Linked DNA regions of Thioclava sp. GXIMD2076. The protein of the gene in region 1 interacts with the protein of each later gene in a pairwise test. Links are inferred from orthologs where the notes say so. Each region holds a gene or a part of one and is shown on either strand. Other genes may lie near its edges. The genes, in order: dprA and recA.

Evidence for each region.
Region 2: the proteins of dprA (region 1) and recA interact in binary tests that used the Bacillus subtilis proteins (3 or more experiments, as listed by UniProt). The link is inferred for Thioclava sp. GXIMD2076 from one-to-one orthologs.

The regions. Positions count from the first base shown.
Region 1 is NZ_CP149932.1:1,253,118-1,264,441, reverse strand. The notes cover bases 3,929-6,860. They hold dprA (DNA-processing protein DprA), read left to right. Parts: upstream 3,929-4,840; coding sequence 4,841-5,881; downstream 5,882-6,860. Other genes in these bases: topA (type I DNA topoisomerase), read left to right, coding at 5,983-6,860; tldD (metalloprotease TldD), read left to right, coding at 3,929-4,599. Also shown: WDB91_RS06260 (pitrilysin family protein), read right to left, coding at 1-173; thrC (threonine synthase), read right to left, coding at 170-1,567; WDB91_RS06250 (hypothetical protein), read right to left, coding at 1,680-1,856; cyoE (heme o synthase), read right to left, coding at 1,853-2,812; more of tldD, read left to right, coding at 3,175-3,928; more of topA, read left to right, coding at 6,861-8,727; WDB91_RS06225 (CoA transferase subunit A), read left to right, coding at 8,888-9,589; WDB91_RS06220 (CoA transferase subunit B), read left to right, coding at 9,593-10,237; WDB91_RS06215 (lytic transglycosylase domain-containing protein), read right to left, coding at 10,692-11,324. UniProt on the Bacillus subtilis protein: Protein that helps load RecA onto ssDNA during transformation. Binds cooperatively to circular ssDNA, is able to bridge different segments of DNA. Favors the loading of RecA onto SsbA- or SsbB-coated ssDNA and formation of RecA-DNA filaments.
Region 2 is NZ_CP149932.1:2,598,557-2,609,881, reverse strand. Bases 3,192-6,124 are described here. They hold recA (recombinase RecA), read left to right. Parts: upstream 3,192-4,090; coding sequence 4,091-5,158; downstream 5,159-6,124. Other genes in these bases: WDB91_RS12915 (helix-turn-helix domain-containing GNAT family N-acetyltransferase), read left to right, coding at 5,271-6,124; WDB91_RS12925 (hypothetical protein), read right to left, coding at 3,267-3,875; WDB91_RS12930 (ATP-binding protein), read left to right, coding at 3,192-3,279. In the rest of the region: WDB91_RS12935 (RsmB/NOP family class I SAM-dependent RNA methyltransferase), read left to right, coding at 1-835; more of WDB91_RS12930, read left to right, coding at 934-3,191; more of WDB91_RS12915, read left to right, coding at 6,125-6,149; alaS (alanine--tRNA ligase), read left to right, coding at 6,239-8,893; WDB91_RS12905 (DUF1330 domain-containing protein), read left to right, coding at 8,948-9,238; WDB91_RS12900 (hypothetical protein), read right to left, coding at 9,264-10,202; cysS (cysteine--tRNA ligase), read left to right, coding at 10,481-11,325. UniProt on the Bacillus subtilis protein: Multifunctional protein involved in homologous recombination, DNA repair and competence.

The DNA.
Region 1 (11,324 bases):
GTCTTGGTGCCCTTGAACGCCATATGTTCGAGGAAATGTGCGATACCGTTCTGTTCGGGGCGCTCGTGACGCCCGCCCGCATTGACCCAGATGCCGATGGCGGCAGAGGCCATCGAGGGCATCCGCTCGGTCACGACGCGCAGGCCGTTGGGAAGGGTCGAGAACTGGATCATGCGCGGCGCTCTTTACGGATCAGGGTTTCCAGCGCGTCCAGATCATTGGGGACACGGGTCACACGCTCCTCGCGCTCGAACAGATCGGCCATGCGCGGCGGAAGCTCGGGATGCACAACCGACGCCTCGTTGACCGCCGCAGGGAACTTGGCCGGATGCGCGGTGGCCAGCGTGATCATCGGCGTTGCCGGATCGCGCTCGATCGCATCCATCGCCACCCCCACGCCCACGGCGGAATGCGGGCAGAGCAGCTCGCCGGTCGTCTTGAGCGTCTTGGCGATGATCTCGAGGGTGCGGCCCTCGCCGACGGCACCGCTGTCGTAATGCTCGAGCAATGCTCCCATCGCGTTTCTCGACACGGTGAAGGAGCCCTGATTTTTCAGCTCGTCCATCAGTGCGGCAACCGCGGCGCCATCGCGGCCATAGGCCCAGAACAGCGCGCGCTCGAAGTTGGAGGACACCTCGATATCCATCGAGGGGCTCATCGAGGGTTTCACGCCGCGCTTGGTGTAATCGCCCGCCTTGATGCAGCGGTCGAGAATGTCATTCTGGTTGGTGGCGATCACCAGACGCTCGATCGGCAGGCCCATTTCCTTGGCAAGGAAGCCCGCGAAAATATCCCCGAAATTGCCGGTCGGCACGGTGAAGGACACTTTGCGATGCGGTGCGCCCACGGCCACGGCCGAGGTGAAGTAATAAACGATCTGCGCCAGAACACGGGCGAAGTTGATCGAGTTCACGCCTGCCAGACCGACTTCATCACGGAAGGTGAAATCGTTGAACATATCCTTCAGCTTGGCCTGGCAATCGTCGAAATCGCCCTCAAGCGCCAGCGCATGAACATTGCCTTCGATCGGCGTGGTCATCTGGCGGCGCTGCACTTCCGACACGCGGCCATGCGGGAAGAGGATGAAGACATCGACATTATCGAGCCCACGGAAGGCCTCGATGGCCGCCGAGCCGGTATCACCGGAGGTGGCACCGACGATCGTGACCTTGCGGTTCTGTTTCGCCAGCTCGATCTGGAACAGCTGGCCGATGACCTGCATCGCGAAATCCTTGAACGCGAGCGTCGGGCCGTGGAACAGCTCCAGCAGGAAATGGTTCGGCGCCAGCTGCTTGAGCGGCGCGCGCGCGACATGACCGAACCCGGCATAGGCACGGGTGATCGCGCCTTTCAGCTCTTCATCCGAGAAGGTCTCGGCGGTGAAGGGCTTCATCACGCGGAAGGCGACCTCCTCATAGGACAGACCGGCCATCGCGGCAATTTCGTCCGCGGTGAATTGCGGCACCGTCTCGGGCACATAGAGCCCGCCGTCACGGGCCAGACCCGTCAACATTGCTTCGCCAAAGCTCAGAGCCGGGGCCTGTCCCCGGGTCGAAATATAACGCATGGTCAGTCCTTCGGTTCGTCGGGGTCTGATACGCCAATGCACGGGCGCTGTCATCCCTGACTGCATATATCATGGAAAAATCAACGCAATCTGCGGCAGAAAAGCCCGCGGATCAGCGCGTCTGGGTGATGGTTGTGGGGGCCGCGGCCTCGGTGGCGGCTCCTGTCTGGGCCGAAAGCTTCACGATGGTCAGCCCGAAGACCAAGAGACAGAACACGGCAAGCGTCAGGCCCAGCCCCTTGTTGCGCGAGGCGCGGGCCAGATGCATGGGATACAGCCGACCACTCATGACCAGGTGAACCCTTGCGCGAATTGCGCATAGGCGGGCCACAGATGCAGCGCCTTCTCGACCAGCAGTGCCCCGAAATGCAGCGCCAGATAGAGGAGCGAGAAGTAGAAATAGCGCTTCTCGAAACGGTAGCCCTCTGCCTCTGCGGTCTCTTCGGCGCGGCGCCAGATGACCCAGCCGCCATGGATGAAGATCGCGTTCAGCACCAGCGCCGTGGCCAGATAGACCGGCCCGCCGATCGAAGTCACGCCCAGCCCGATGGCCACCGGCCCGAGGATCAGCGCATAGGCAAGGATATGGCGACGCGTGGTCTTGCGGCCATGGGTCACCGTCAGCATCGGCACTTTGGCCGCCGAATAATCGCTCTTCATGAAGAGCGCGAGCGCCCAGAAATGCGGGGGCGTCCACAGGAAGATCAGGAGGAACATCGCCACTGATTCGACCGATACGCTGCCCGTCGCGACAGCCCAGCCGATCATCGGGGGGAAGGCCCCCGCCGCGCCACCGATCACGATATTCTGCGGCGTCGAGCGTTTGAGCCACATCGTATAGACGATGACGTAGAAAAAGATGGTGAAGGCCAGAAACAGCCCCGCGAAGATATTCGACGCAAGCGCCAGCATCACGCAGGAGATCACCGAGAGCGCCAGGCCAAAGCCCAGAGCCTCGGTCTCGCTGACGCGGCCAGCAGGGATCGGGCGGCTTTGCGTGCGCTTCATGATGCGATCGATATCGGCATCATACCACATATTCAGCGCGCCCGAGGCACCACCACCCAAGGCAATGAAAAGAATGGAGATAAAGCCAACCAGCGGATGCACAGGCAGAGGAGCTACCACAAGTCCCACAAAGGCGGTGAACACTACCAGCGACATCACGCGCGGCTTCAAGAGAGCCACGAAATCGTTGAACTGCGCGTCCTGTCCTTGCGGTTTTACATAGCCGATATCGCTCATCCGTGCCTTCCGGTTCGTCTTTGCCATCTGTCGCGCGGCTGCGCGGCACAAAACCTGTCCAGCTCCTGCCCACGGCATCCCGACCTGTCACGTTTCCGACAAGAGCCGAGAGCTACGAGGTGCCCCGATGCGGCAAAAGCCAAGCCCAATCCGCCTCTGAAAGCGAAATCGCGCAGGGGCCGGATACACCTATTATTGATATTACGCCACATCTTTACATAGTGTGAGCGTTCAAATTTGCTGCTGATGAGCGCGTGCGGCCCAGCGTCCTGTCTTCAAAACTTGTAACGGTGGGCCGGACGCGACATATCCATAGGCAGACCCGCGCGCGCCCGTGCCGCGCGAATAGGAAAGGATACCGCATGAGCGAGACCCGCTTTGCCCCGTTCGAAACCCAGCTGGATGAAGAGCGCGCGCTTGCCGTCTTGCGAGAGGCGACGGCGGGCGCCGATGATGGCGAGCTGTTTCTGGAACGCCGTCGTTCCGAGGCGCTCGTCTTCGACGATGGCCGTGTGAAAAATGCAAGTTACGACGCCTCGGAGGGCTTCGGCCTGCGCGCTGTGCGCGGCGAGGTCTCGGGCTATGCCCATTCGACCGAGCTGACCGAAAGCGCGCTCAAACGCGCCGCCGAGACCGCACGTCTGGCCGTTGGCTCCGGTGGCGGCACGATGGCGCCCCCGCCGCAGGGCACCAATCTGCGGCTTTACACCGATAACGATCCGATGACGGACGCGACCTTTGCCGCCAAGATCGACATCCTCAAGGAGATCGATGCCTTCGCCCGTGATCTCGATCCGCGCGTGGTGCAGGTCTCGGCCTCGATGGCGGCCTCGCTGCAGGAGGTCTTCATCCTGCGCCCCGAAGGCGGGCTGGTGTCGGATATCCGTCCGATGGCGCGGATCAATGTCTCGGTGATCGTGGAGGAAAACGGTCGCCGCGAGTCGGGTAATCATGGCGGCGGTGGCCGCTACGGTCTGGCAGGGCTGATCACACCCGACACATGGCAGCCCGCCGTGCGCGAGGCGCTGCGCATCGCACTGGTCAATCTGCGCGCCGAGGCTGCGCCTGCGGGGCAGATGGATGTAGTGCTGGGTCCGGGTTGGCCGGGTGTCCTCTTGCACGAGGCCGTGGGCCACGGGCTGGAGGGCGATTTCAACCGCAAGAAATCCTCGGCCTTTGCCGGTCTGATGGGGCAACAGGTGGCCGCCAAGGGCGTGACCGTTCTGGATGATGGCACCATCCCCGACCGTCGCGGCTCGATCACCATCGACGACGAGGGCACGCCTTCGGGCAGGAATGTGCTGATCGAGGACGGTATTCTGGTGGGCTATATGCAGGACCGCCAGAATGCGCGCCTGATGGGGGTCATGCCCACCGGCAATGGCCGCCGCGAGAGCTTTGCCCATTGCCCCATGCCGCGCATGACCAATACCTATATGATGGGCGGCGATACCGATCCGGCCTCCATTCTGACCGATCTGAAAGACGGAATCTATGCCGTGGGCTTTGGCGGCGGTCAGGTGGACATCACCAATGGCAAGTTCGTGTTCAACTGCACCGAAGCCTACCGTGTGAAGAACGGTGTTGTGGGCGCGCCGGTAAAAGGGGCCACGCTGGTCGGTGACGGCCCGACCGCGATGCAGAAGATTCGCGCCATCGGCAATGATATGGCACTCGATCCGGGTGTCGGGAATTGCGGCAAGCAAGGTCAATGGGTGCCCGTAGGCGTCGGCCAACCCAGTCTGATGATCGGCGGGCTGACGGTTGGCGGCTCGGCTGCATCCTGACCTTGGGGCACTCGTTTCCTTGGTATGACAACAGGATAGCCGCCTCTCGGGGCGGCTTTTTCTATCGAAAGATCAAATAAATTTTTAGCAAAATTCCAGCGATGCCGGATTCGGTAACCTTTCGTTAATCTTAACGCAGCAATCTGGTTTTGCGATAGAGGCGGAGGACCGGATGAAAACAGGCTTGTTTTCTTACCCCACCCCCTTCACCCCACCCACCACGGAAGAAAATGAACTGCTGGTGCTCCGCCTCTTTCGCTCGCGTCGTATCGGGGCCACGACCTTTCACCGGATCATTGCCGAACACGGATCGGTCGCGGCGGCCTTTGAGGCCCTGCCCGAGATTGCCCGTTCTGCCGGTGTGACCGATTATTCTCCTTGTAGCGAGGCCGCCGCTCTGGCGGAACTGAACGCGGGCCGGAAGGCGGGCGCGCGCCTCCTTTGTTTCGGCGCGCCCGATTACCCGCAGGCGCTCTACGATCTTCCGGATGCGCCTCCTGTCCTGTGGGCAATGGGCGATCTCGGGTTACTCAAACGCCCTGCACTGGCCTTTGTCGGCGCCCGCAGCGCCTCGTCTCTCGGGCGGCGGATGGCGGAAGGTCTGGCCCGCGAGGCGGGCGAGGCAGGCTATGTGGTGGTCTCGGGACTGGCCCGCGGGATCGATGCCGAGGCGCATAGGGCGGCGCTCACCACCGGCACGATCGGTGTGCAGGGCGGCGGGATCGATGTCGTCTATCCCAAAGAGAACAAAGCGCTGCATGCGGATCTTGCCGCGCAGGGGCTGCGACTTTCGGAAAATCCTGTCGGGATGCCGCCGCAGGCCCGCCATTTCCCGCAACGCAACCGCATCATTTCCGGTCTCGCGCGGGCGACGATTGTCATAGAGGCTGCCACGAAATCGGGAAGCCTGCTGACCGCCCGCAATGCGCTCGATCAGGGGCGAGAGGTCATGGCCGTGCCCGGCCATCCGATGGACGGGCGTGTGGGAGGCTGCAACCTGCTGATCCGCGATGGCGCCACATTGATCCGCGATTTCGCCGATATTGCCGAGGCACTGGGACCAGTGCAGACCACGCCCGTCCCTGCCCCCGAGGCTCCGCTCGCGGCGCCCGAAGATCCGGTGCAGGCGCTGCTGGAGCTATTGGGCCCCAGTCCGGTTCTGGAGGAGCATGTGATCCGTGATTTGCGGATCGATGCGGCAAGTTTCGCGCAGATCCTGACCGAACTCGAGCTGGACGGGCTGGTCCTGCGCCACGCCGGAAGCCGGATCAGTCTGGCCTGAGCCAGCCCTGCGACACAGGAAAATCAGGCCCTACATTGACATTGCCCGAAGAAATCCCAATCTTCCGCCCAACTCAAGAACATGCCCAAAGCGAGGTCCATATGGCGGTTGTCGTCGTCGAATCACCAGCCAAGGCCAAGACAATTAACAAATATCTTGGTTCCGATTATACCGTCCTCGCATCCTTCGGGCACGTTCGCGACCTGCCGCCGAAAGATGGTTCCGTCGACCCCGAACATGATTTCGATATGAAATGGGAGGTCGCCTCCGATTCGAAAAAGCACATCAAGGCGATCACCGATGCGCTCAAAGACGATGACACCCTGATCCTCGCGACCGACCCCGATCGCGAGGGGGAAGCGATTTCATGGCACCTCGAGCAGGCGCTTGAGAAGAAGCTCAAGGGCAAGAATGTCAGCCGTGTGACCTTCAACGCGATCACCAAAACCGCGATCCTCGAGGCGATGAAATCCCCCCGTCAGGTCGATACCGCGCTGGTCGAGGCCTATCTGGCACGCCGCGCACTCGATTATCTGGTGGGCTTCAACCTTTCGCCGGTGCTGTGGCGCAAGCTGCCCGGTGCGAAATCGGCGGGGCGTGTGCAATCGGTCTGCCTGCGGCTCATCGTCGAGCGCGAGATGGAGATCGAGGCGTTCAATCCGCGGGAATACTGGTCGGTGGTTGCCCAGATGGAGACCCCGCGCGGCCAGACCTTCGAGGCCCGCCTAACGATGATGGGCGGCAAGAAGCTTGATAAATACGACTTGGCCAACCAGACCGATGCCGAAATGGCCGTGCAGGCGGTGTCCTCGCGCGCGTTGATGGTCAATTCGGTCGAGGCCAAGCCCGCGACCCGCAACCCCTATGCGCCCTTCATGACCTCGACGCTGCAACAGGAAGCCTCGCGCAAATTCGGCATGGGCGCCAAGGCCACCATGTCGGCGGCACAGCGTCTCTACGAGGCGGGCTATATCACCTATATGCGGACCGATGGCATCGACATGGCGCCCGAGGCCGTGATGCAGGCGCGCGACGCGATCAAAGCCAAATTCGGCGAGAAATACGTCCCCAAATCGCCGCGTATGTACAAAAACAAGGCCAAGAACGCGCAAGAGGCCCACGAATGTATCCGCCCGACGGATATGTTTGTCTCGCCCGACAAGCTGAAGGTTTCCGCTGATGACCAGCGCAAGATCTATGATCTGATCTGGAAGCGCACGATTGCCAGCCAGATGGAAGCCGCGCGTTTCGAGCGCACGACCGTGCTGATTGGCTCCAAGGACGAACAGGTCGAACTGCGCGCGACAGGCTCCGTGGTGACCTTCGACGGCTTCCTGAAGGTCTACGACCAGGGCCGTGACGATGATGATGACGAGGACAGCAACCGCCTGCCGCAGGTCATGCAGGGCGAGGCGCTGAAACTCGCCCCTGCCTATGAGGATGCTTTCGGCAAGGCGCAGGGCGAAGACGCGCTAATCGAGGACGAGAAGGCCGGTATCCGCCGCTGCCCCGCCGCTGTGATGAGCGAGAATGCCGCGATCCTCGGCGCACAGCACCATACCCAGCCGCCTGCCCGTTACACCGAAGCGACGCTGGTCAAGCGGATGGAGGAACTAGGCATCGGGCGGCCTTCAACCTATGCCTCGATCGTCACGACCATTCAGGACCGTGGCTATGTCCGCAAGGACAAGAACCGGCTGTTCCCCGAGGATAAGGGCCGTCTGGTGACGGTCTTCCTCGAGAACTACTTCCGGCGCTATGTAGAATACGACTTCACCGCAGGGCTGGAGGACCAGCTCGATGACGTCTCGGCGGGCAGCCGCGACTACAAGGAAGTGCTCTCGCGGTTCTGGCGGGATTTCTCGGCGGCACTGGCCGAGACCTCGGAGTTGCGCATCACCGAGGTGCTCGACAAGATTGACGAGGTGCTGGCCCCCCATATCTATCCGCCCCGTGAGGACGGCTCGAATCCGCGGATCTGCCCCGTCTGTGGCAATGGCCAGCTGCATCTGAAGACCGCCCGTTCGGGTGGCGCCTTCATCGGGTGTGGCAATTACCCCGAATGCCGCTACACCCGCCCGCTTTCCGCACCCGACGGGGATGATGCGGCGCAGGCGCTGGATGGCAAACTGCTGGGCTATGATGAAGGGATGCAGGTCACTCTGCGGGTGGGCCGCTTTGGCCCCTATGTGCAGAAGGGCGAAGTCACCGAGGATGTGCCAAAACCGCCGCGCGCCTCGATCCCCAAGACCTGGTCGCTGGAAGATCTCGATCTCGACAAGGCAATGCTGCTTCTGAACCTGCCGCGCGAGATCGGGCCGCATCCGGAAGATGGCGAGATGATCGAATCGGCCATCGGGCGTTTCGGGCCCTATGTGAAGCACCTCAAGACCTACGCGAATCTGCCCTCGGTGGAGGATGTGTTCACCGTTGGTATGAACCACGCCGTCGAGCTTCTGGCGCAGAAGGCGGCCCGTGGTGGCCGTGGCGCGGCAGCAAAGCCGCTGAAGGAGCTGGGGGACCACCCCGATGGCGGCGCGGTCTCCGTGATGCCGGGGCGCTACGGGCCTTATGTGAAATGGGAAAAGGTCAATGCGACCATTCCCAAAGAGGTCGAACCCGAGCAGGTAACGATGGAACAGGCGGTGGAGTGGCTGGCCGAAAAGGCGGCCAAATCCCCCAAGAAAAAAGCACCGGCCAAAAAACCGGCTGCCAAGAAAACCGCGGCCAAAAAGCCTGCAGCCAAAAAGGCTCCGGCGAAAAAGACGACCGCCAAGAAGGCCGCCCCGAAGAAAGCCACGGCCAAGACACCCGATACCGAGGATGGGTCGGGCGCAGAAGAGTAAGACGGAAAGGCAGGTGCGCAGGCAGCCTGCCTTTTTTCTTGGGCAGATGATCCGAAGCGGGCCGCCCGTTTTCCGTGCCGGCCCACCACCTGCCGCAGCGCAGCATTGACTTGCCCAGAGCGATAGCGCCTTATTGGCATAAACAATTGGAGGAGTATTTATGCAGAAAATTTACGGCTCCGCAGCAGAGGCTCTCGACGGGCTTCTGTCGGACGGCATGCTGATTGCGGCGGGCGGATTTGGCCTTTGCGGCATTCCCGAACTTCTGATCGATGCCATCGTTGCCAGCGGTACGAAGGATCTGACGGTCGCCTCCAACAATGCGGGCGTGGACGGGTTCGGCCTCGGCAAGCTGTTGGAAACGCGCCAGATCAAGAAGATGATGTCCTCCTATGTCGGCGAGAATGCCGAATTCATGCGGCAATATCTCTCGGGCGAACTGGAGCTGGAATTCAACCCGCAGGGCACGCTGGCCGAGCGGATGCGCGCAGGCGGTGCGGGCATTCCGGGCTTCTATACCAAAACCGGCGTGGGCACGCAGGTCGCCGAGGGCAAGGAAGTGAAACAGTTCAAGGGCGAGGATTATATCCTCGAAGAGGGCATCTTTGCAGATCTGGCCATCGTCAAGGCATGGAAGGCCGACGCGACCGGCAATGCGATCTTCCGCAAGACCGCGCGCAACTTCAACCCGCCGGCAGCAATGTGCGGCAAGGTCTGCGTGATGGAAGTCGAGGAGATCGTCCCCGTGGGCAGTCTCGACCCCGATGCCATCCACCTGCCCGGTATCTATGTGCACCGCCTGATCCAGGGTCAGCATGAGAAGCGTATCGAAAAAGTCACCACCCGCCCGAAGGAGGCCTGATCCATGTCTGACGTTCAAAAGGGCTGGGACCGCAACCAGATGGCCGCCCGCGCGGCAAAGGAGCTGGAAGACGGCACCTATGTGAATCTCGGGATCGGCATCCCGACGCTCGTGCCGAACTTCATCCCCGAAGGCGTAAATGTAACGCTGCAATCGGAAAACGGCATGCTGGGCATGGGCCCCTTCCCCTATGAGGGCGAGGAAGACCCCGATCTGATCAATGCCGGCAAGCAGACCATCACCGAACTGCCCAACACCGTCTATTTCGACAGTGCCACCAGTTTCGGCATGATCCGCGGTGGCAAGATCGCGGCGGCGATCCTCGGCGCGATGGAAGTGGCCGAAAACGGCGATCTGGCCAACTGGATGATCCCCGGCAAGCTGGTGAAGGGCATGGGCGGCGCGATGGATCTGGTCGCGGGCGTGAAAAAGGTCGTCGTGGTGATGGATCACCAGAACAAGGCCGGCGAATCGAAGGTGCTCAAGGCCTGCACCCTGCCGCTGACCGGCACCGGCGTCGTGGACCGGATCATCACGAATCTGGGCGTTCTGGATGTGGTCGAAGGCGGGCTGAAGATCGTGGAACTGGCCGAAGGCATCAGCGAGGACGAGCTGCGCGCCGCAACCGAGGCCACATTGGTCGATTGATCCCTCAAGCTGACAATCTTCTAAAGGGCGGATTTTCCGCCCTTTTTTCATCGACCCTCGGATTCATCCTGAACAATTCGCATGATTTCCCCCGAATTTGTCTAAATCTGGAAACAGCGCCTTATTCTTGCCCCAATTGGCCTTCAACTTGCCTTTATCGGCGCAGCGCTTGATCCTGTGGCAGCGGGTGAAGCCAAGAACGCCATATAAAAATGAGCAGAACGACCGAGGCAAGCAGGACCCATACCACATATCGCCCTCCGCATCACCCAATCACACCGGGGGACGCCATTGGCTATGGGTTCATCATACAGGCCCTCATCCAGACGATCACCGGCGGCCCTGCCGCCCGATCCGTCAGAAGATAAAAAGGCATCCGCTGGCAGGCGGGTGCCTTTTCTCTTTGTCCCGGGGTCTCTTCTCACCTTTGGGTCTCTTTGTCGCGAGGCGAAACTCAGCCGCGATCGGCGAAGACACAGCCATCGGTGACCAGCTCGGGCGGCGTCAGGCACAACCCGCGCGCCACCGACCAGGCCGCCAGCACCTTGGGCACATAATCCCGCGTCTCGCTGAAGGGAGGCACACCGTTATTGCGCTTTACCGCGTTCTCGCCCGCGTTATAGGCCGCAATCACCATCAGCGGATCGCGGTCGAATTCGGTCATCAGCCAGTCCAGATAGGCTACCCCGCCCTTGATATTCTGCGATGGATCCTTGCTATCGGCCACGTCGAACCGCTCCGCCGTCGCGGGGATCAACTGCATCAGTCCCACCGCCCCCGCATGCGAGATCGCATCATGGCGCCCCGCCGATTCCGTCGAGATCATCGCCAGCACCAGCGCGGGCGAGACCTGCGTGCCGATTGTTGCGGCAAGGATCTGCGAGCCATGCACATCCGCGATCCGCTTCAGATCGGCCAGACGGGGGGCACGCACGCTCTGCCCTTTGGGCCCTTGGCTGAGCGCCGCAATCGCCTGCTCGAACCGCCCCGCCCTGTCGCCCAATGTGGGCGAGATCAGGTTCCAATACCACTTATAGGCCGAATTGGCAGGCGGCGCCGCAGCCGTCTGGGGCATCACAGGCGTAAA
Region 2 (11,325 bases), 1.3 Mb from region 1 along the record:
GGTGGAGCTGCTTGACTGGCCCGAATGGCTGGTTCCCCGGCTCAAGGACGATCTGGGCGCGGATTTCGGGCCGGTCAGTCTGGCGCAGCGCGAACGCGCGCCAGTGTTCTTACGGGTCAATCTGGCGAAATGCACGCGCGAGGATGCACAAGCCCAGCTGCGCTGCGATGATATCGATGCCGAGCCGCATCCGGCGGCGCTGAGTGCGCTGAAGGTGACGCGGGGCGCGCGCAAGCTGCGCAATGCCCGTGCCTATCAGGAAGGTTCGGTCGAGCTGCAAGATCTTGCCTCGCAGATCGCCATAGAGGCGCTGCCGCTCGAGGGCGTCTCGCGCGTGCTCGATTACTGCGCGGGCGGTGGCGGCAAGGCGCTGGCGCTTGCGGCGCATGCACCGCATCTGAAGATCGACGCGCATGATATCGATGCGGGACGGATGAAGGATCTGCCGGTCCGTGCCGGGCGCGCGGGCGCGCGGATCAATGTGCTCCTGCCCGAGACCGTGGCGGGAGAGTGGGATATGGTGCTGATCGACGCGCCCTGTTCGGGATCGGGCACCTGGCGGCGGACACCCGATGCGAAATGGGCACTGACGCCCGCCCGCCTCGATGAGCTGGTGCGTCTTCAGGACCGGATCCTGCGCGAGGCTCAGGCCTATGTCGGGCCGGGCGGATATCTCGTCTACATGACCTGTTCGCTGCTTAAATGCGAGAATGACCAGCAGGCTCAGAAAGTTTCGGTTAACCCTGAATGGGAATGGATTGACCATCGCCAGCTGACCACTCAGGATGGCTCGGACGGGTTTTTCTATTCGATATTCAAGCGTGTGGCCGAATGATCTGTGGTCGCTGGCCTCGTATATATCCGCCGCAGGAGACACAATTAGAGGTTGTGCTTTGATGCCTGTTAATTTGCCCTTAACTGATTTGATGCTTCATGCCTGAGAACAAAGACAAAAACGAGGTTCATAAGGTGGCGCATCCCGATCAGCCCGTGGAGAACATTGGCAGAAATGCCGGTGTTGCGAGCTCTGGTGCCGTATATCTGCTGATGGCGGCGCTGGGGGCGATCGTGGCGGGGCTGGTGGTGCAGGACCGGATCGTGATGATCGCGCTGTTTGCGGTGGCCACAACTTTTGTGGCGATCTCGGTCGGAATGAAGCTGACCCAGGTCTGGGCGCGCAGGCAGCGGCGACAGATGCATCTGCAGATCGCGAATTTCGTGGCGCAGGATGCCTCGCCCTCCTTCACGACCGATGCGGAAGGAGAGATCGGCTATCAGAACCGCGCGGCGCTGGAACGGTTCGGCTCGCGCGGGCAGCAAAGCCTGACCCATACATTGGGCGAGCTGTTTGCCAATCCCGGATCGGTGCTGAACCGGTTGCAGGCAAAGGCTACGGCTCTGGGCGCTGCGCGCGAGGATCTGGTAACCCGTCGCGGCCATGTGCGGTTGTCGGTGCATCAGATCGGCGATGGTGATTTCCTCTGGCGGCTGGAAGATATGGCCGAGCGCCCCTCTGGCGGGCGCGGGGCCGAGACCATCAGCCTGCCGATGCTGACCGCGTCTAAAAACGGCACGATCCTGTTTATGAATGAGGCACTGCGCCGCCTAACGGGCGAACGGTATCGCACGCTCGACCGTATTTTCAATGACCTGCCTCTGCGTTCGGGCGAAGAGCACGAGATCGGAACGCCGAACGGCCCGATCCGCTGCCTTGTGTCCGAGATCGAGGCTCGCGCGGGTCGGCGCGAGATCTATCTGCTCCCTGTGTCGGAAAACCGGCCGATCCCGCATGATCCGGCCTCGTTCGAGGCGCTTCCCGTGGCGCTTTTGCGTGTGGACGGGCAGGGGCGCATCATTGCTTCCAACCGCGCCAGCCGGGCGCTCCTAGGGCTTTTGCCGCCCAATCCGACGATGGTCGATATGTTCGAGGGATTGGGGCGGCCGGTGAATGACTGGGTCGTCGATGCGCTGGCAGGACGTGCCGAACATCGCCCTGAAGTGCTCCGGACCCGTCACGGCGATAAGGAGACCTATCTTCAGATCACGCTCAGCCGTGTGGTCGAGGAGGGGCGTCCCGGATTGGTTGCGGTTCTTTCGGATGCGACGCAGCTGAAAACGCTGGAGGCGCAATTCGTCCAGAGCCAGAAGATGCAGGCTATCGGCCAGCTGGCTGGCGGTGTTGCGCATGATTTCAACAACCTGCTGACGGCGATTTCGGGCCATTGCGATCTGCTGATGCTGCGCCACGATAAGGGCGATCCCGATTTTGCCGATCTCGACCAGATCTCGCAGAATGCCAACCGTGCGGCGTCGCTGGTCGGACAGCTGCTGGCCTTCTCGCGCAAGCAGACCTTGAAACCGCAGGTGCTGGATCTGCGCGATACGCTCTCCGATCTGACCCATCTGCTAAATCGCCTCGTTGGGGAGAAGGTCTTGCTGTCGCTCCAGCACCCCCTCGATCTGCGCCAGATCAGGGCCGATAAACGCCAGCTCGAACAGGTTCTTATGAACCTCGTGGTGAATTCGCGCGATGCCATGCCGGAAGGCGGAGAGATCCGGATCGAGACGGAGAACCTCTATCTCAAGGAAGATTTCAAACGCGATCGAGTCTCGGTACCCAAAGGCGATTACGTCTCCGTCAAGGTGATCGACGAGGGTATGGGGATTGCGCCCGACAAGCTGATCAAGATTTTCGAACCCTTCTACACGACCAAGCGCACGGGCGAGGGCACCGGCTTGGGGCTTTCGACGGCCTACGGGATCATCAAGCAGACGGGGGGCTATATCTTCTGCGACTCGGTGCTCGGCTCGGGCACCTGTTTCACGATCCTGCTTCCCGCGCATGACAAGACACAGGCCGATGAGGAGGATGTTGCCAAGCCGATCGTCACGCAGGAACTGGCGCAGAATGACCGCACGGCCACTGTATTGCTGGTCGAGGACGAGGCCCCGGTGCGGGCTTTTGCGTCGCGCGCGCTCAAATTGCGCGGCTATACCGTTTTCGAAGCCGAGAATGCCGAAGAAGCGCTGGAAATCCTCGAGGACGAGGGGCTGACAGTGGATATTTTCGTGACCGACGTCATCATGCCGGGAATGGATGGGCCGACATGGGTGGTCGAGGCGCTCAAGAAGCGTCCCGGTACGGCGGTTGTCTTCATGTCGGGCTATGCCGAGGATGTTTTCCTCGATGGCAAACCGCCGATCAAGGGCTCGGCCTTCCTGCCCAAGCCTTTCTCGCTCAGCGAACTCACGGCGACGGTGCAGAATCAGCTTGGCTGAGGCTGAGCCATTTCCTCATAGAGGTGGAAATCATCTGCCATGAATGCAACCAAGCGCGCCTCGACGGGCGCGCTCAGATCCGTGTTGACCATAGGCGGCACATTGATCCGTGGCAGCGATATCTCGAACATCAACCGGTCTTCGAGAAAATGTACGAAATCCTGAATGTTTTCGTAGCGGTAGAGTCGATCCACAAGCAGTTTGCCTTGACCGTCGGTCAGATAATGGGCCTGAGTTTTGAGTTGCGCATAAGCCGGAAGAGAACCTGTCATGAAATCCAGGGTAAAGGTCTCGAAGCTTTTCCCCTGAAGGGGGTTCTCGGGTAGATCGAAGCTATCCCGCAGCAGGAAACGATACCATGAGCGCAACCACTCCACGGGATGCCGGATCAGGGCGACGGTTGTGAAAGGGGTGTCGGAATTCTCTGTCAGATAGGGCTTGAGATGGTTGTGGAAATCGAGCGCCGTCATATGCTTGAGAGGAACCGGACGCTGCATCGAAACAGAGGCGAGGGGTTCCAGCGCGGTTTCGATCGCTGTCGATCCGGCCTTTGGTGTCGCAAGAAAAACCAGCTTTTGGTCCCAGAATATGAGCATTGTCCGCCTAAAATTTTATCGATCCTGTGCATCTGCCGCGATGCAATTGGCATATAAACTATTGATTAACCAAACGGGCGCAAGGTTTATGAAGCCGATGGCTTGAATTGTTCTTGTTTTGGTCCCAAATTCGGCTTAACGAACATTACTAGAACATTCACCATGTCCGGGCAATTGTGATCCGGCGTGCACTGTGAAATAAGGAGATGATCCTAATGGTAACGGCGGGCCTTTTCGATATGGCGGACAAGATGAAAGCAGATAAGCAGAAAGCACTGGAATCGGCGCTTTCGCAGATTGAGCGACAATTTGGCAAAGGCTCGATCATGAAGCTTGGCGAAGGCGCCAAGATCGATATTGAATCGACCTCGACAGGCTCTCTGGGGCTGGATATCGCACTGGGTATCGGTGGGTTGCCGAAGGGCCGGATCGTCGAGATCTACGGGCCCGAAAGCTCGGGCAAGACCACGCTAACGCTTCACACGGTCGCGGAAGAACAGAAGAAGGGCGGGGTCTGTGCCTTCGTCGACGCCGAACATGCGCTGGATCCGTCCTATGCACGCAAGCTGGGCGTTAATCTTGATGAACTACTGATCTCGCAGCCCGATACCGGCGAGCAGGCGCTTGAAATCGTCGATACGCTCGTGCGCTCGGGCGCGGTGAGCCTTGTTGTGGTCGATTCTGTCGCGGCACTGACGCCGAAAGCCGAGATCGAGGGCGACATGGGCGATGCGACGGTCGGTGCGCAGGCACGCCTGATGAGCCAGGCCATGCGCAAGCTGACCGCATCGATCGGCCGTTCCAACTGCATGGTCATCTTCATCAACCAGATCCGTATGAAGATCGGCGTCATGTTCGGTAACCCCGAAACCACATCGGGTGGTAACGCGTTGAAATTTTACGCCTCCGTGCGTCTGGATATCCGCCGTACCGGCGCGGTGAAGGACCGTGACGAGGTGGTGGGGAACGCGACCCGCGTGAAGGTGGTCAAGAACAAGGTGGCGCCGCCCTTCAAACAGGTCGAATTCGACATCATGTATGGCGAAGGCATCTCCAAGGTTGGCGAGTTGATCGACCTTGGCGTAAAGGCCGGTGTCGTCGAGAAATCGGGCGCGTGGTATTCCTACGGAGATGAGCGGATCGGGCAGGGGCGCGAGAACGCCAAGCAGTTCATGCGTGATCATCCCGATGTTGCGGATGCGATCGAAGCGAAGATCCGTTCGAGCCATGGTTTGAACCTCGATTCCGACGATAAGGATGATGCGCTGACAGAAGAGGAATAAGCCTCTTTTGTAAGCGTAGTAAGAAAACCGGACCGTCATGGCCCGGTTTTTTATTGCTTGGCAGATTAAGCTGACTAAAGTCAGATATAATGTAAAACATAGGTCAGGTATTATGCGGGATGTCGAAAGAGGCGTGGATCGCCTGCGGCGCTTCAACAGGGTGGTGACGCTGGAACTCGGAGCGCTGGATGCGAGCTTTCTGGGGCGCGGGCGGCCGCTTCTGGAGGCGCGGGTGCTGCATTCGGTAGGATCGGGAGTTTCCGATGTCGGTGAACTGCGTGAGCGGTTGAATCTCGATTCCGGCCTGATGAGCCGGCTTTTGCGCAAGCTCGAGGCCGAGGAGCTGATCGTTCTCTCGCCCGATCCGAAAGACGGCCGCCGCAAGCGCATTTTGCGCACGCGTAAAGGGGAGCGGGAATTCGAGGCTTATGAGGCCCTATCCGATCAGGCGGCGCAGGCCGTGCTTGCGCGGGTGAAAGATCGCGACGCGTTCCTGAAGGCTGTGGATCTTGTCGCCTCGGTGATCGGAAGCGAGCGGATCGAAATTATCGAGGTCGATCCCGATGATGCCCGCGCGATCGCCTGTGTGAACGCCTATGTGGCCGAGCTGTCACGTCGTTTTGGCGAGGACTTCGACCGCGCGCGCTCCGGCGAGCCCGAGGCCTATGCTATGCGCCCGCCGCGTGGGACCTTCCTTCTTGCCCTTTCCGAAGGGGTGGCGATGGGATGTGTCGCGCTCAAGGATATGGGGGAACGTGCTGAAATCAAACGGCTCTGGGTCGATCCCTCGGCGCGTGGGATGCGGCTCGCTCAGCGTTTGATGCGCGAGGCCGAGACACGCGCCTATGCTTTGGGGCATCGGGAACTGGTGCTCGATACTTCGGCAAAACTTCCCGAGGCACGGGCTTTCTATCTTAAAACCGGCTGGTCCGAGATCGAGCGCTATAACGATAACCCCTATGCCGATTATTTCTTCCGCAAGGAATTATAGACCACAACAGCCCGATCTCGCCGCGCTTTGCTGGACAGCCAGCCCGCGCGGCGCTAAACGGGTGAAAATCCCCAAAAAGGGCGCATGATATGGTCTCTCTGAACGAAATCCGGTCCACCTACCTCAACTTCTTCGAGCGGAACGGGCACCGGATCGTGCCCAGCTCGCCGCTGGTGCCGCGCAACGACCCCACCCTGATGTTCACGAACTCCGGCATGGTGCAGTTCAAGAACTGCTTCACCGGTGTCGAGAAACGGGATTATACCCGCGCGACCACCGCGCAGAAATGCGTGCGCGCAGGCGGCAAGCATAACGATCTCGACAATGTGGGCTATACCGCGCGTCACCACACGTTTTTTGAAATGATGGGGAATTTCTCCTTCGGTGACTATTTCAAGGAAGGTGCGATCAATTACGCATGGGAGCTTCTGACGAAGGATTTCGATATCCCGAAGGACAAGCTTCTGGTCACGGTTTACCACACCGATGACGAGGCCGCCGAGATCTGGAAAAAGGTCACCGGTTTCGAGGATCACCGCATCATCCGCATCCCCACGAAGGATAACTTCTGGCAGATGGGGCCGACCGGCCCTTGCGGCCCCTGCACCGAGATCTTCTTCGACCACGGCGAGCATATTTCAGGTGGGCCTCCGGGCAGCCCCGACGAGGATGGCGACCGTTTCATCGAGATCTGGAACAACGTCTTCATGCAGAACGAGCAGTTCGAAGACGGTTCGATGGTCGAGTTGGACATGCAGTCGATCGATACCGGCATGGGTCTGGAACGGATCGGCGCGCTCCTGCAGGGCAAGCACGACAATTATGACACCGATCTGATGCGCCATCTGATCGAGGCCTCGGCCCATGCCACCTCGACCGATGCCGATGGTCCGGGCAATGTCCATCACCGCGTGATCGCCGATCACCTGCGCTCGACCTCGTTCCTGATCGCCGATGGCGTGATGCCTTCGAATGACGGGCGCGGCTATGTGCTGCGCCGCATCCTGCGCCGCGCCGCGCGTCATGCGCATATGCTGGGGGCCAAGGATCCGGTGATGTTCAAGCTGGTGCCGGCGCTGGTGCGCGAGATGGGCGCGGCCTATCCCGAGCTGGGTCAGGCGCAGGCGCTGATCGAGGAGACGCTGAAGCTGGAAGAGACCCGCTTCAAGGTCACGCTCGACCGTGGTCTGAAGCTGCTCGATGACGAACTGGCGAACCTTCCCGAGGGCGCGGCCCTTCCGGGCGAGGCGGCGTTCAAGCTCTATGATACCTATGGCTTCCCGCTGGATCTGACGCAGGACGCGCTGCGCGAGAAGAAACTGACCGTCGATACCGACGGGTTCGATGCGGCGATGGCCGAGCAGAAGGCCAAGGCGCGTGCTGCATGGTCCGGCTCGGGTGAGGCGGCAGATGGCAAGATCTGGTTCGAGCTGGCCGATAAGCTGGGCGTGACCGAATTCTTGGGCTACGATTCAGAAGTGGCCGAAGGCCAGATCACCGCGCTTGTCGCGGAAGGGGCAGAGATTGCCGACAGCACCGGCACCTGCATGATCGTGGTCAACCAGACGCCGTTCTACGGCGAGTCCGGTGGTCAGGTTGGCGATACCGGCCTGATCGAGACCGAAACAGGCAAGGCGCGCATTACCGACACCAAGAAGGTGGCGGGCGTGTTCATCCACATCGCCGAGGTGACCGAGGGAAAGATTGCCCGCGGTCAGGGCGCACGTCTGGTTGTGGACCATGCGCGCCGCTCGGCGATCCGTGCGAACCACTCGGCCACGCACCTCTTGCACGAGGCGCTGCGCCGTGCGTTGGGCGATCATGTGGCCCAAAAGGGCTCGCTCAATGCCGAGGACCGTCTGCGGTTCGATTTCAGCCATGCCAAGGCGCTTTCGCCTGAGGAAATGGCCCGCGTCGAGGCCGAGGTGAACGAGTTCATCCGCCAGAACACTGCCGTTGATACTCGCATCATGACCCCCGATGACGCCCGCGGCCTTGGCGCTCAGGCGCTCTTTGGCGAGAAATATGGCGATGAGGTCCGCGTGGTCTCGATGGGCAAGCTGGCGGGCTCGGGCAAGGGCACGGCGGGTGATGTCTATTCGCTGGAGCTTTGCGGCGGCACCCATGTGACCCGCACCGGTGATATCGGGGCCTTCGTGGCGCTTGGCGATAGCGCCTCCTCCGCGGGTGTGCGCCGCTTCGAGGCGCTGACCGGTCAGGCCGCGATCGACTATCTCAAGGCGCAGGAAGCGCATCTGGTCGAGGCAGCTCATGTTCTCAAGGCGGCGCCTGCTGACCTGGCAGAGCGTGTGAAAGCGCTTTCGGACGAGCGCAAGGCTCTGGCCAATGAAGTGGCACAGCTGCGCCGGGAACTGGCTATGTCGGGTGGGTCCACCGGCGGTAACGAGGCCGAAGAGATCAACGGCATCAAGGTTGTGGCGCAGTTCCTGACTGGTGTCACCGGCAAGGATCTGCCGCCGCTGGTGGATGAATACAAGACCAAGCTCGGTTCGGGCGCGGTGCTTCTGGTGGCCGATGCCGGTGGCAAGGCGGCTGTGGCCGCAGGTGTGACCGAGGATCTGACCGCGCGTCTGTCGGCTGTGGATATGGTCCGTGCGGCGGCCGGTGCGCTGGGTGGCAAGGGCGGCGGTGGCCGTCCCGATATGGCGCAGGCAGGCGGTGCCGATCCGTCGAAATCGGATGAGGCCATTGCCGCGGTCAAAGCGCTGATCGAAAGCAAATAACCAAACGGGGCTGCAGGGAAATCCGCGGCCCTTTTTTCTGACAGGAGAGAACCGATGCCGGGTGCTTATTGGATTGCCCATGTGACCGTGACCGACCCCGAGGCCTATGGCAAATATGCCGAGCTGGCAGGCCCTGCTATTGCCGAGAGTGGCGGTAAGTTTCTGGCGCGTGGGGCGCGTTTCGTGCAACTCGAGGGCAAGGAGCGCCCGCGCAATGTAGTGGCCTGGTTCCCGAGCCTCGAGGCCGCCGTGGATTGCTATAACGGTCCGTCCTATCAGGCCGCGCTCACCCATGCCAAAGGCGCAGCCGAGCGCGAACTGCTCGTCGTCGAGGCGATGGACTGACCCTCAGATCTTGCGCGAGGCGCCTTCAGGGGCGCGTCGCGACGCGGGCCTCACTGTCGCCCGTGGTAGTGCGCAGGCTTTTGCGGAGTTTTCTGAGTTTCCAGTGATCGGTCTGCCGCAATGCCAGATCGGTCCCGCGCATCGCCAGCGCGTCATGCCCGCGCGCGTGGGCATTCGTCAGCATCAACGTCGTGTAATACACATATTGATGGCGCACGCGGAGCGCCCGGGCCAGCCATCTGTCGCTCAGATCGCCCGTCAGCGCGTGGAGCGACACCTCTTTGAGGAGACGGAGTTTCAGCAGAACGAACGGGAGCTTATGGCCGAAATGGCGTAGCTGGTGAAACCGGACCTGCGGGGCGGTAAGCCGTTCGGCATGGGCTTTATCCTGGGCGATGAACGGGTCGTAGAAGATCTCCGCCGAGGCGAGATCTCTCGTACTATAGGCGGCATCACCATAGGGAAGGGACCAATCGCCTTTCAGGGCCGCAGCGGCGTACCGGTCCTCGAAAGGCACGCGGGAGGGATCGAGCGTCGATTGCGGCGCAAAGGCCACCACATGCGCCCCCGGCGCGAGCCGCGAGAAGGTCAGCGCCCCGAACCCGCCCATCGAGGCGCCGTAAAAGCTCACACGGTCGAAGCGTTTGAAAAAGCCTTCGTCGCGCAGGGTCTCGAGCGCCGCGATCAGTTCTGCATCGCGATACCAGTCATTGCGGTTGTTGATGACGCCGAGCACCGACCAGCCTTGTCCCTGAAGCAGGTGTTGTCCCCAAGGATGCTGCTCGCCGCCAGTCTGGCTTGTCGTGAGATTGCCGAAGCTGACCACCAGATGCCGCCCCGCGGCCCCGCCTTGCGGCAGATAGGCCAGCGCGTGATGCGCCAGCTCGTGACAGAATCCACCCGATTGACGGGCCTCGTCGGTCACGGCGCGAAAGGAGCGGTCAGGGATCACGGTCTCGTTCATGCGTATTTCCTGTTTGTCGCGGGAAGGATAGTCCCGTAAGGCATCAAGGTAACGCGCCGTTTGTCCTGACGTTCCGATTGGCCCCCATGTGTTGAGTTTGCGCTTCACATCTGTCCGCACTCAGGCTAAGAGATGGCCCATGACCCAGACCGCAACCATCACGATCTGCTGCATTATCGGCTGACATCCGTCGGGCGGTCCGGTCATGCTTTCCCAAAGCTCACACCCCGAACCCGCCCGAGCGGTGGCCGTTTCATGCTGTGGGGGAGAGATTAGAGATGACCCAGATACGCTTGCGCAACACGATGTCCCGTCAGGTGCAGGATTTCGCGCCGATTGATCCGACAAATGTGCGGCTCTATCTGTGCGGGCCGACGGTCTATGACCGCGCGCATCTGGGCAATGCCCGCCCTGTGGTGGTGTTCGATGTGCTGCAGCGGCTGCTGCGCCATGTTTACGGGGCGCAACAGGTGACCTATGTCCGCAACTTCACGGATGTGGATGACAAGATCAACGCGACCGCTTTGAAACGCCGCGAGGAGGGGGCCGCAGGCACGCTCGAGGAGCTGATCCGTGCCCGCACCGAGGAAACCATCGCCTGGTATCATGCCGATATGGACGCTTTGGGGGCCGAGCGCCCGGATCACGAACCGCGCGCGACCGATTACATCAATGCGATGATCGCGATGATCGAGCGTCTGATCGAACAGGGTCATGCCTATGCCGCCGAGGGCCATGCGCTCTTCCGTGTGCGCTCGTATAAGGACTACGGCAGGCTTTCGGGGCGCTCGGTCGATGATATGATCGCGGGCGCACGGGTGGAGGTGGCGCCCTATAAGGAAGATCCGATGGATTTCGTGCTCTGGAAACCTTCGGATGACGGTTTGCCGGGGTGGGACAGCCCGTGGGGCCGTGGCCGTCCGGGCTGGCATATTGAATGCTCGGCCATGAGTTATGAGCTTTTCGGCGAGAGTTTCGATATCCATGGTGGCGGCATCGATCTGCAGTTCCCGCACCACGAGAACGAGGTGGCGCAAAGCTGCTGCGCCCATCCCAAAGGCGAGTTTGCCCGTTTCTGGCTACATAACGAGATGCTGCAGGTGGAGGGCAAGAAGATGTCCAA